Regions from separate parts of the uncultured Oribacterium sp. genome, predicted to be linked through region 1. Evidence: predicted binding sites of a transcription regulator. Region 1 holds the regulator's gene; each other region holds the start of a gene.
The links. The regulator HrcA, encoded in region 1, represses chaperone genes, less so after heat shock. The targets are predictions, from matches to a motif close to TGTTAGCACTCNNNNNNNNNGAGTGCTAACA.

Region 1 (3,282 bases):
AAATCTCTTCCTCTCCAAGCCAAAGGATAAGAGCAGAGCCTTTGTAAAGGTGCAGGACGGCTGTAATCAGTTTTGCGCCTATTGTATCATTCCCTATGTTCGGGGGAGAATTAGAAGCCGTAAGGAAGAGGACTGCCTGGAGGAGATTCGCCATTTGGCAAAGGAAGGCTTTCAAGAGGTGGTGCTTACCGGCATTCACCTGTCTTCCTATGGATTGGATTTTGAAAATCTTTCCTATGAATATGCCAGCAGAAAGGCGGAAACGGGAGAGGCTTTACTCCATTTGATTTCTGAGGTGGGAAAGATTTCCGGTATTCAAAGAATTCGTTTGGGGAGTCTTGAACCTAGAATTATTACGGAACGCTTTTTAGCAGGTTTAAAGGAAGTAGAAGCAATCTGCCCTCATTTCCACCTGTCCTTACAAAGCGGTGCGGAAAAGACCCTTAAAGAAATGAATCGTCATTATACGAAAGAAGACTTCAAAAAGGCAGTAGAGGATATCCGAGGAGTTTATCCCTTGGCGGCCATTACTACGGATGTGATTGTTGGCTTCCCCGGAGAAAGGGAGGAGGATTTTCAGGAGTCTCTTACTTTTTTAAAGGAAATCTCCTTCTATGATCTCCACGTATTCAAGTTCTCCAGAAGAAAGGGGACGAAAGCAGACGAAATGAAGGAGCAGATTCCGGATAATATCAAAACAGCCCGTTCCAAAGAGCTTTTGGCACTGGCTTTGGAAGACTCTAAGAAATTTAGAGAGAAATTCTTAGGAAAAGAAAGCTCCATCTTAATAGAAGAAATTCGAGAGATTGAAGGAAAATACTATTACACCGGATTTAATAAAGAATATATCCGCTATATTCTGCCGGTACAGGATGAACTCTTGGCAGTGTTCGAGAAAGACAAAGAAAAGCAAGAAGAAAGATTGGCCCTTTTAGGAAAAGAAGCTATCGGAAGCATTAGAACGGTAAAAGGCTTAGAACTGAAGGGAGAGATGATTTTAGGGGAGTAGGAAGAGCAAACTGTAAAAATCAAGCCTTGCGTTTCTACAGCGTTCTTTCCCCGAACAAGGAGGGGCGGATTTCTCATGCTTCCGACTTTTGGCATTTGTCTTAGATTCAAAAATTTTTTCGATTTTTTTCAATTTTGCATTTTGGCATATTGATTCTATTACTTCTTTATTCAATACATTCGGCTTGCTTTTCCGGTATAGGGCTTATGACGGGGGCAATCTGAGCCCGTGGGTTCTTAGCTTTTGTCTTTTAAAAGTTTAGAACCCCTACGTGGCGAGGTTAGCGGGAGCGTGCCCCGGAGTAAGCCCTATACCGGAAAAGCGAAATCCATATATTCTATAGAAAAAACAGTAAGAAAAATGCGGAAGTCGGAAGCAAAAACTCCGCCCAACTATGTTCATCAGAAATTCACAAAGTTCTTCATAAAAATTCTTGACACATCCTTCCATTAGCGGTATATTATGACCATGTGTTAGCACTCAATACACACGAGTGCCAACAAAGCCGAGAAAGGAGGGAAAGAGTTCTGTGGATCAGAGAAAGGTGATTATTCTCACCACGATTATCAAAAACTATTTGGAAACCGGCGAGCCGGTAGGTTCTCGCACCATCAGTAAGTTTTCCGGTTTGAATCTAAGCTCGGCAACCATTCGTAACGAAATGAGCGACTTGGAAGAGTTAGGGTATATAATACAGCCTCATACATCTGCAGGAAGAATTCCCTCAGATAAGGGTTACCGCTTTTATGTGGACCAGCTTATGGAGAAGCAGGAGCGGGCTTTATCCGATGTGAAGAGCTCTATGTTTGCCAGAATGGAACGACTGGAAAGTACCTTACAAGCTTTGGTAAGAAACATTGCCAGTGACACCCACTACGCGGCCTTAGTATCGGGCCCCAGTATGCAGAAGAACAAAATCAAGTTCTTGCAGCTGTCTTTGGTGGAGAAACAGAAGGTCTTATTCCTTCTGATGTTTCAGGGCAATATCGTAAAGACCATTACCTTAGATATTCCGGAGGATTTGGAGCAGGCTGCCATCCTCTCCTTGAACCTTTTGCTAAATGATGTTTTAGCAGGCTTCTCCGTGGAGGAGCTGGGAGAAAAGGATATCCGCTCTTTAATGGATAGAACGCCTTATAAAGCAACGATGGAAACCGTACTTCGGGGAATGCAGGAGCTTTTGCATCCTGAGGAGGAAGAGGTAGAGATTTATACCTCCGGTGCCACCAACATTTTCAAATATCCGGAGCTTACCGATTCGGAAAATGCCTCCAAGCTGATTTCCGCTTTAGAGCGGAAGGAGGAATTGGCAGGTCTTCTGAAAGATAACGAGTCGGAAGAAAAGGATGGAAGCATTCAGGTCTATATCGGAAAAGAAAGTCCTTTGGAGGACATGGCGGATTGTGCAGTAGTTACCGCAAAGTATCACTTGGGTAACGGTATGCAGGGTACCCTTGGTGTCATTGGACCGAAGCGAATGGATTATGAGAAGGTTTTAAAAACTTTGACAAATCTGATTCAGGATATGGAACGGAGTTTTTAGATAGAGAAAGGAGAAACTTGTGGCAGAAAATACAGAGCAGCAAGGGATGGAAGAGGAGCTTCATAAGGCTCAGGAAGCATCTGCAGAAGTAGATAGGGAAGAGAATGCAGAGGCTGCTTCCGAAGAGACTTCCGGAGAGGAATCCGTGGAGAGTTCTCAGGCTGTAGAGCAAGGAAGCTCCGAAGAGAATCCGGAACTTCTCCAATTAAAGGATAAGTACCTTAGAACCTTGGCGGAGTATGAGAACTTTAGAAAGCGCTCCGAGAAGGAAAAGGCACAGATGTTTGAACTGGGAGCCAAAAGCATTATCGAAGCTCTGCTTCCCGTGGTGGACAACTTTGAAAGAGCTTTAAGTCATGTGCAGGAAGAGGAAAAGGATTCCCCCTTCGTCAAAGGCATAGAAGGGATTTACAAGCAGATTCAGAAGATGTTTGCCGATTGCAACATTCAGGAAATCGAGGCCCTCGGTAAGAAGTTTGATCCGGCTTTACACAATGCGGTGATGACGGAGGAAGAGGGAGATGCGGAGGAAGATACCATTACCCAGGATCTTCAGAAGGGATATACCTATCGGGGAAATGTGGTTCGACACTCCATGGTAAAAGTAAAGAAGTAGATAATAAAAGCAATACAACAGATAGTAAGGCAGTAATGCCTGAGACATGAGCATATCATGTAAGAGTTCTAAAATAACGTTAGTAAGAAAAAGTTTTTAAGAAAAACATTTTTG
Region 2 (3,282 bases), on a different contig from region 1:
CTTATCGTAAGCGGACGGGTTCCCGGAGTTGAAGAGTTAAAAAAGCTATTGTCTTAAAGGAAGGAGAAGCGTGGTGCAAAAGGTAAAAACTGTAGCCATTGTCAGTCTCTCCAGCGGTGTTCTGGGAGAAGACTTTGTGCAGCATGAAGTAAAAATAGGCTTGGAACGCCTACGTCGTTTTGGGCTGGAAGTGAAATTCATGGAAAATGCCTTGAAAGGCTTAGACTATCTGAAATAGCATCCGGAAAAGAGGGCAGAGGATCTCTTACAGGCTTTTTCCGACGATTCGATAGATATGATTTTATGTGCCATAGGGGGAGAGGATACTTATCGCCTACTTCCCTATTTTTTTGAAGAGGGACAATTGGAAAAGGTTGTAAAGCAAAAGATTTTCCTTGGCTTTTCCGATACCACGATGAATCACTTGATGCTTCATAAATTAGGGATTAAGAGCTTTTACGGACAGGCTTTTCTACCGGATATTTGTGAGTTGGAAGAGGAAATGCTGCCCTACAGCGAAAAATACTTTTCGGAATTGATTCAAAGCGGAAGCATTCGTTGTGTTGAGCCGAGTCCGATTTGGTATGAGGAGCGGACAGATTTTGGACCGAAAGCAATAGGAACAAAACGAGTTAGCCATGAGAATAAAGGTTTTTTGCTCTTACAGGGCAGTCCTGTTTTTCAAGGAGAAATCTTAGGGGGTTGTATAGATACCCTCTATGATGTCTTTGACACAACGAGGCACGAGGATTCTGTCAGCTTATGCAAAAAGTATGCACTATTTCCGGATTTGGAAGACTGGAAAGGGAAAATTCTCTTGCTGGAAAGCAGTGAGAATCAGCCCAATCCGGAGAAGTATCGGACAATGCTCAAAGCCTTAAAGAAAAGCGGTATTTTCGAAGTCCTCAGCGGTGTGCTGGTGGGGAAGCCTATGGATGAGCGTTATTCCAAGGAGTATCAGGAAATTCTTCCGGAGGTGATTGGTAATCCCACTCTTCCGATTGTATTCAATCTGAATGTGGGACATGCCACTCCCAGAGCGATTATTCCCTTTGGCATTATGGCGAAGGTGGATGTTTTGGCACAAAGAATCAGTTTTACGGAAGCGTAAGGCTGATTCTTAACTAAAAAAGACACATATTTTTCACAACTAAATTAGCACTCAACACTTGACAGTGCTAACAACTTGAGTATAATCATAATCAAGCAGAGGAACAGAGAAGACCGCAAGGACTTTAAAGGTTCTCACGATGATGAAGATTCTTCCCCTTGCTGAAAAAAATTACAAGAGATTAGAAGTCAAAAGAAGAGTATAAGGAGGAAAAAGATATGTTAGCACCTAGCATTTTTGGAGAAAATTTATTTGATGATTGGTTTGATTTCCCGGGCTTTAGAGGTCTTGGCAGAGTAGAGAATAAGCTTTATGGAGACCGGGCAGGAAGACTGATGAAGACGGATGTGCATGAGAAGGACGGACAGTACGATATGGATATCGACCTTCCGGGCTTTAAGAAAGAGGATATCAAGGTAGAGCTTCATGACGGCTATCTTCAGGTCAGTGCCGTAAAGGGCTTAAATGAAGAGGAGAAGGACGAGAAGGGGAAACTCATTCGTCAGGAGCGTTACTCCGGCTCTATGCAAAGAAGCTTTTATGTTGGAGAGAGCATTAAGCAGGAAGATGTAAAAGCAAAGTTTGAACAGGGCGTTTTGAAGCTTTCCTTCCCGAAGGAAGGGGAGAAGAAGCTTCCGGAAAAGCAGCCGATTATGATTGAAGGTTAAGGAGCTGTAAACAATCAAAATAATAAATAGGTTTTCGGCAATATAGGTCTGAATGCGGGGTAGTCTGAGCCCTAATTTCAGACCTATATTGCTTAGAAAACTATTTTGATTATTTACAGCTCCTTTTATTCTTTATTCTTTAATTGGAATTTGGATACCAGCTCCTGTAAGACATTGGCTTGTCCGGACAGCTCTTCGGAGGCTGCGGCAGACTGTTCCGCTGTGGCGGTATTGCTTTGTACCACGGAGGAAATCTGATCCAGTCCGGAGCTCAACTGTACAATGCCACGGGCTTCATCCTCGGAAGCATCGGATATCTTTGAAATAATATTTGTGATTCCTTCTGCTTTGCTCTTTACCAAATCCATGGATTCTGCGGTTTCTTGTGTGATTTTTGCTCCGCGAGACACGGCGTCAATGGTTTCTTCAATCAAGTCACTGGTATTTTGAGCGGCCTTTGCGGACTTCTGTGCCAGATTTCCGACTTCATCAGCCACTACGGCAAAGCCTTTTCCGGCAGCTCCCGCCCTTGCCGCCTCAATCGCCGCATTTAAGGAAAGGATATTGGTTTGGAAAGCAATATCGTCAATGGTTTTGATAATCTTTCCGATTTCATTGGACTTTTCCGTAATTTCCTTCATAGCCAGAGACATTTCTTCCATTTTTTGGTTACTGAGCTCTACAGCTTCCACGGAAGACAGGCTGAGCTTGTTGGCTTCCAGGGATTGTTCTGCGGTACTCTTAATCTTATCGGAAATCTCACTCATGGTAGCGCTTAGTTCCTCTATGGAAGAGGCCTGCTCCGTAGAGCCCTGAGATAGAGACTGTGCTCCATTGGATACCTGTTCTGCTCCGCTGTTTACTTCGGATGCAGAACGTTTAATCTCCTCCATGGTGTCGGATAAGTCTGTAGTAATATCCCGAAGGGAAAGCAGTAATGGTCTGTAGTCTCCTTTGTAAAGGCTTTCGTCGGAAAGGTCGACACGGAAATTTCCGTGGGAAACAGAGGAGAGCTTTTCGTTTAAATCCTGCATAATGCTCTTAATCTGTTGCATAACTTTATCAAAGGCGTGGGCAATGGTGCCGATTTCATCCTGTTTTTGATATTGAATTTCTACATTTAAGTTTCCGTCTGCCACCTGATTTCCGACCTTGGCCATCATTTGCAAAGGCTTCAAGGAGGAACGAATTAAAAGATTGGTAATCAGTGTCAGTAATACTACACCGCAAAGCACGATAATGGTGGATACGGTAATCAAGCGCTTGGTCACTCTCAAGTATTCGTTGCTGGAAATGCTCATAAGACTCCAAAGCGTTGTGCCGTCCAGCTGTGTGGGAGCAAAATACAGACGTCTGCTTTGACCGCTCTTATTCTGTAAAACCACATGGAAGGGTTTGTCTTCCTGCATTTTGCTGAGTAGCTCCGGTACATCCTTTTCGTCCAGTGCGTCATTTAGGGTTTTTTCTCTTAAATCTTCTCGAGAGCTGTAGAGGAAGTTTCCC
Region 3 (3,282 bases), on a different contig from region 1:
AAACGGGACACGGAATATTTTTCCATGTACTCAGACATATCGATACGCACCATAGCATTTTCATCATCAAAGAGGTTCTGGGCAAGGGACTTGGCAAGCTCCGTCTTACCTACACCGGTAGGTCCTAAGAAGAGGAAGGAACCGATGGGCTTTGTGGGATCCTTGATTCCCGCCTTGGAACGAAGAATAGCCTCTGTAACCTTGGTTACCGCTTCTTCCTGTCCAATCAGTCTCTTATGGATTTCATCGTCCAGATGAAGAACCTTGGAACGCTCGGACTCGTTTAACTTGGTTACCGGAATACCGGTCCAACGGCTGATGATTTTGGCGATTTCCTCCTCTGTCACCTTGTCGTGTACCAAGCCTTGAGCTTCCTTGCTTTGTGCAAGTTCCTCCGCCTCCTGCAATTCCCGTTCTACCTGGGGCAGGTCCTGATATTGCAGCTTTGCCACCTTTTCGTAGTCGTAGTTTTGCTTGGCGATGTTCATTTCGGACTGAATCTTATCCTTCTTCTCTCTTAAGGTCTGAAGGTTAGATACGGCGTTACGCTCATTTTCCCACTGAGCCTTCTGCACATTAAACTGATCCCTAAGCTCGGAGAGCTCCTTCTGAAGGGTGGCCAGTCTTTCTTTGGAAAGCTGATCCTCTTCCTTCTTTAAAGCCAATTCCTCAATCTGGAGCTGCAAAATCCTTCTTTGCATTTCGTCCATTTCCTCCGGCATGGAGTCCATCTCGGTCTTAATCATGGCGCAGGCTTCATCCACAAGGTCAATGGCCTTATCCGGCAGGAACCTGTCGGAAATGTAACGGTCGGAAAGGGTAGCTGCCGCAACCAGTGCGGAGTCGGTAATCTTTACCCCGTGGTAAACCTCATAACGCTCCTTAATACCTCTCAGGATGGAAATGGTGTCTTCCACATCCGGCTCGTCCACCATGACAGGCTGAAAACGTCTTTCCAAAGCAGGGTCTTTTTCAATATATTTTCTATATTCATCCAGAGTGGTGGCTCCGATACAATGAAGCTCTCCTCTGGCCAGCATGGGTTTTAAGAGATTTCCGGCATCCATGGAGCCTTCGGTTTTTCCGGCTCCTACAATGTTGTGAATCTCATCGATGAAGAGCAGGATTTCTCCCTCGGACTTCTTCACCTCGTCCAAAACTGCCTTTAATCTTTCTTCAAACTCTCCTCTATATTTAGCGCCGGCAATCAATGCACCCATATCCAGGGCGAAAATCTTCTTCTTTTTCAAGGAATCCGGCACATCTTCCTTGGCAATTCTTTGGGCCAAGCCCTCTACCGCAGCGGTTTTACCAACCCCGGGTTCTCCGATTAAGCAGGGGTTATTCTTCTGCTTTCTGGAAAGAATACGGATGATATTACGAATTTCATCATCTCTTCCGATAATGGGGTCAAACTTCTGCTGTCTGGCTCTTTCCACCATTTCGTAACCATATTTGTTCAAAGAATCGTAGGTGCCTTCCGGATTGTCGGTAACTACCTTCTGATTGCCTCGAACGGAGGACAGAGCCTGTAAGAAGCCGTCCTTTGTAATATGAAATTCTTTGAAAAGCTCCTGAATCTTCTTATCTCCATCCTTTAGGAGAGCCAGGAAAAGATGCTCTACGGAAACATATTCATCTCCCATGGCTTTGGCATGGTCTTCCGCATTCATCATAACCTTATTGGCGTCCTGGGAAAAATACTGCTGTCCCCCGGCAACCTTAGGCAGGCTGTTAATCTTCTCTTCCAGCGCTCTCTTAAAGTCTTCTACCGGAACTTCCATCTTTTCCAGAAGCTTTTCAATCAGGCTGTCTTCAATGTCTAACAAACTATATAAAATATGAAGCTGTTCAATGGCTTGATTGCCGTGGTCCATAGCAATCTTTTGGCTGTTGTTGATACTTTCAACGGATTTTTGGGTAAAACGATTAATGTTCATAGGAGTACCTCCTTTATTTTCCTTAAGATAGCTCCATTATACACGCATTGTTAGCACCGTCAAGTGATGAGTGCTAATTCTTTTGTGATTTTTTTGTGAAGCAAATTTCACTTGCTTTTTTGGAAAACTCCCGCTATACTTACTCCCGTTATATATTTCATAAGGGAGTAACAAGAGCCTAGCTCGTGGATATCAACATTGCATGCAGGAAACTGCTGGTATCTACTGAAAATGTGAGACTTATGCAACCCAGTTTTTCTGAGTGGCATAGGTCTCTTTTTATTCTATGAAGAGCGCCGACCTACGACAGGCTATCTCATTTTTAGAAGCAATCAGATTCTTGCCTCTTATGAAAACCTAGGGAGAAAGGGTAAAGGAAAATGAAGGATCAAAACATGGAACAGAAAAGCACAAGAAAAGTATGGCAGGACAAGGCTTATCAAATGGAGATAGCCCAGCTGCTGAGAGCCGTAGAAAGTCCGGTGGAAACAGGACTTTCTACGGCCGATGTAGCCAAAAGACAGGCGGAGTACGGCAGTAATGCTCTGGAAGTGGAGAAGCATTCTTCTCTATTAGAAAAATTTATAGAGCAATTTAAAGATTTTATGATTATCATTCTTTTGGCTGCTGCCGCTGTTTCTCTTTTTGCCAGCCATGAATGGCATGATGCGGTGATTATCCTTTTGGTGGTGGTTTTAAACGCTATTATGGGTGTGATTCAGGAGGCAAAGGCGGAGGAGGCCATTGATGCCTTAAAGGAAATGGCTTCTCCGGATGCCAGAGTTCGCAGAAACGGCAATGTGGAAACCATCAAATCCCATGAGCTTGTGCCGGGAGATATCGTGCTTTTGGAGGCAGGAGATATTGTTCCTGCAGATATGCGTCTCTTGGAAGCCAACTCCCTAAAGGTGGAGGAGGCGGCTCTTACCGGCGAATCCGTTCCCGTGGATAAGGACATTGCCCCCATTACTTTAGAGGATGCTGGAATCGGCGACCGAAAAAACATGGTTTACTCCGGTACCAATGTGACCTACGGCCGTGCCGTGGCAGTGGTTACCGCCATCGGTATGGATACGGAGGTGGGACATATCGCCAATATGCTGGCCCATGCGGAAAAGACCAAGACTCCTTTACAAAGGGATCAGGACCGTTTGGGAAAGAGCTTAACCATTATGATTTTGGCCATTGCCGCTGTAACCTTTGTGGTGGGACTGCTTCGGGGAAGAGCCATTACCGATATGCTTTTGGTATCCATTTCCCTAGCGGTAGCCGCTATTCCTGAGGGCTTACCTGCCATTTCCACCATCATCCTCTCTCTGGGAACCCGTTCTATGGCGGAGAG

Region 2: a site for HrcA is predicted at 1,154-1,184, ahead of RDQ32_RS06585 (Hsp20/alpha crystallin family protein). Genes of this name have one in related genera too.
Region 3: a site for HrcA is predicted at 1,989-2,019, ahead of clpB (ATP-dependent chaperone ClpB). Genes of this name have one in related genera too.

The regions. Positions count from the first base shown of each region.
Region 1 covers NZ_CABSXI010000031.1:21,687-24,968, forward strand. The annotation lists gene mtaB (tRNA (N(6)-L-threonylcarbamoyladenosine(37)-C(2))-methylthiotransferase MtaB) at 1-1,009, shown strand, start outside; gene hrcA (heat-inducible transcriptional repressor HrcA) at 1,539-2,552, shown strand; gene grpE (nucleotide exchange factor GrpE) at 2,572-3,168, shown strand.
Region 2 covers NZ_CABSXI010000029.1:25,552-28,833, forward strand. The annotation lists gene RDQ32_RS06575 (thioredoxin family protein) at 1-57, shown strand, start outside; partial or broken gene RDQ32_RS11145 (S66 peptidase family protein) at 71-1,111, shown strand; gene RDQ32_RS06585 (Hsp20/alpha crystallin family protein) at 1,330-1,779, shown strand; partial or broken gene RDQ32_RS06590 (methyl-accepting chemotaxis protein) at 1,905-3,282, opposite strand, start outside.
Region 3 covers NZ_CABSXI010000018.1:18,924-22,205, reverse strand. The annotation lists gene clpB (ATP-dependent chaperone ClpB) at 1-1,940, opposite strand, end outside; gene RDQ32_RS04890 (cation-translocating P-type ATPase) at 2,321-3,282, shown strand, end outside.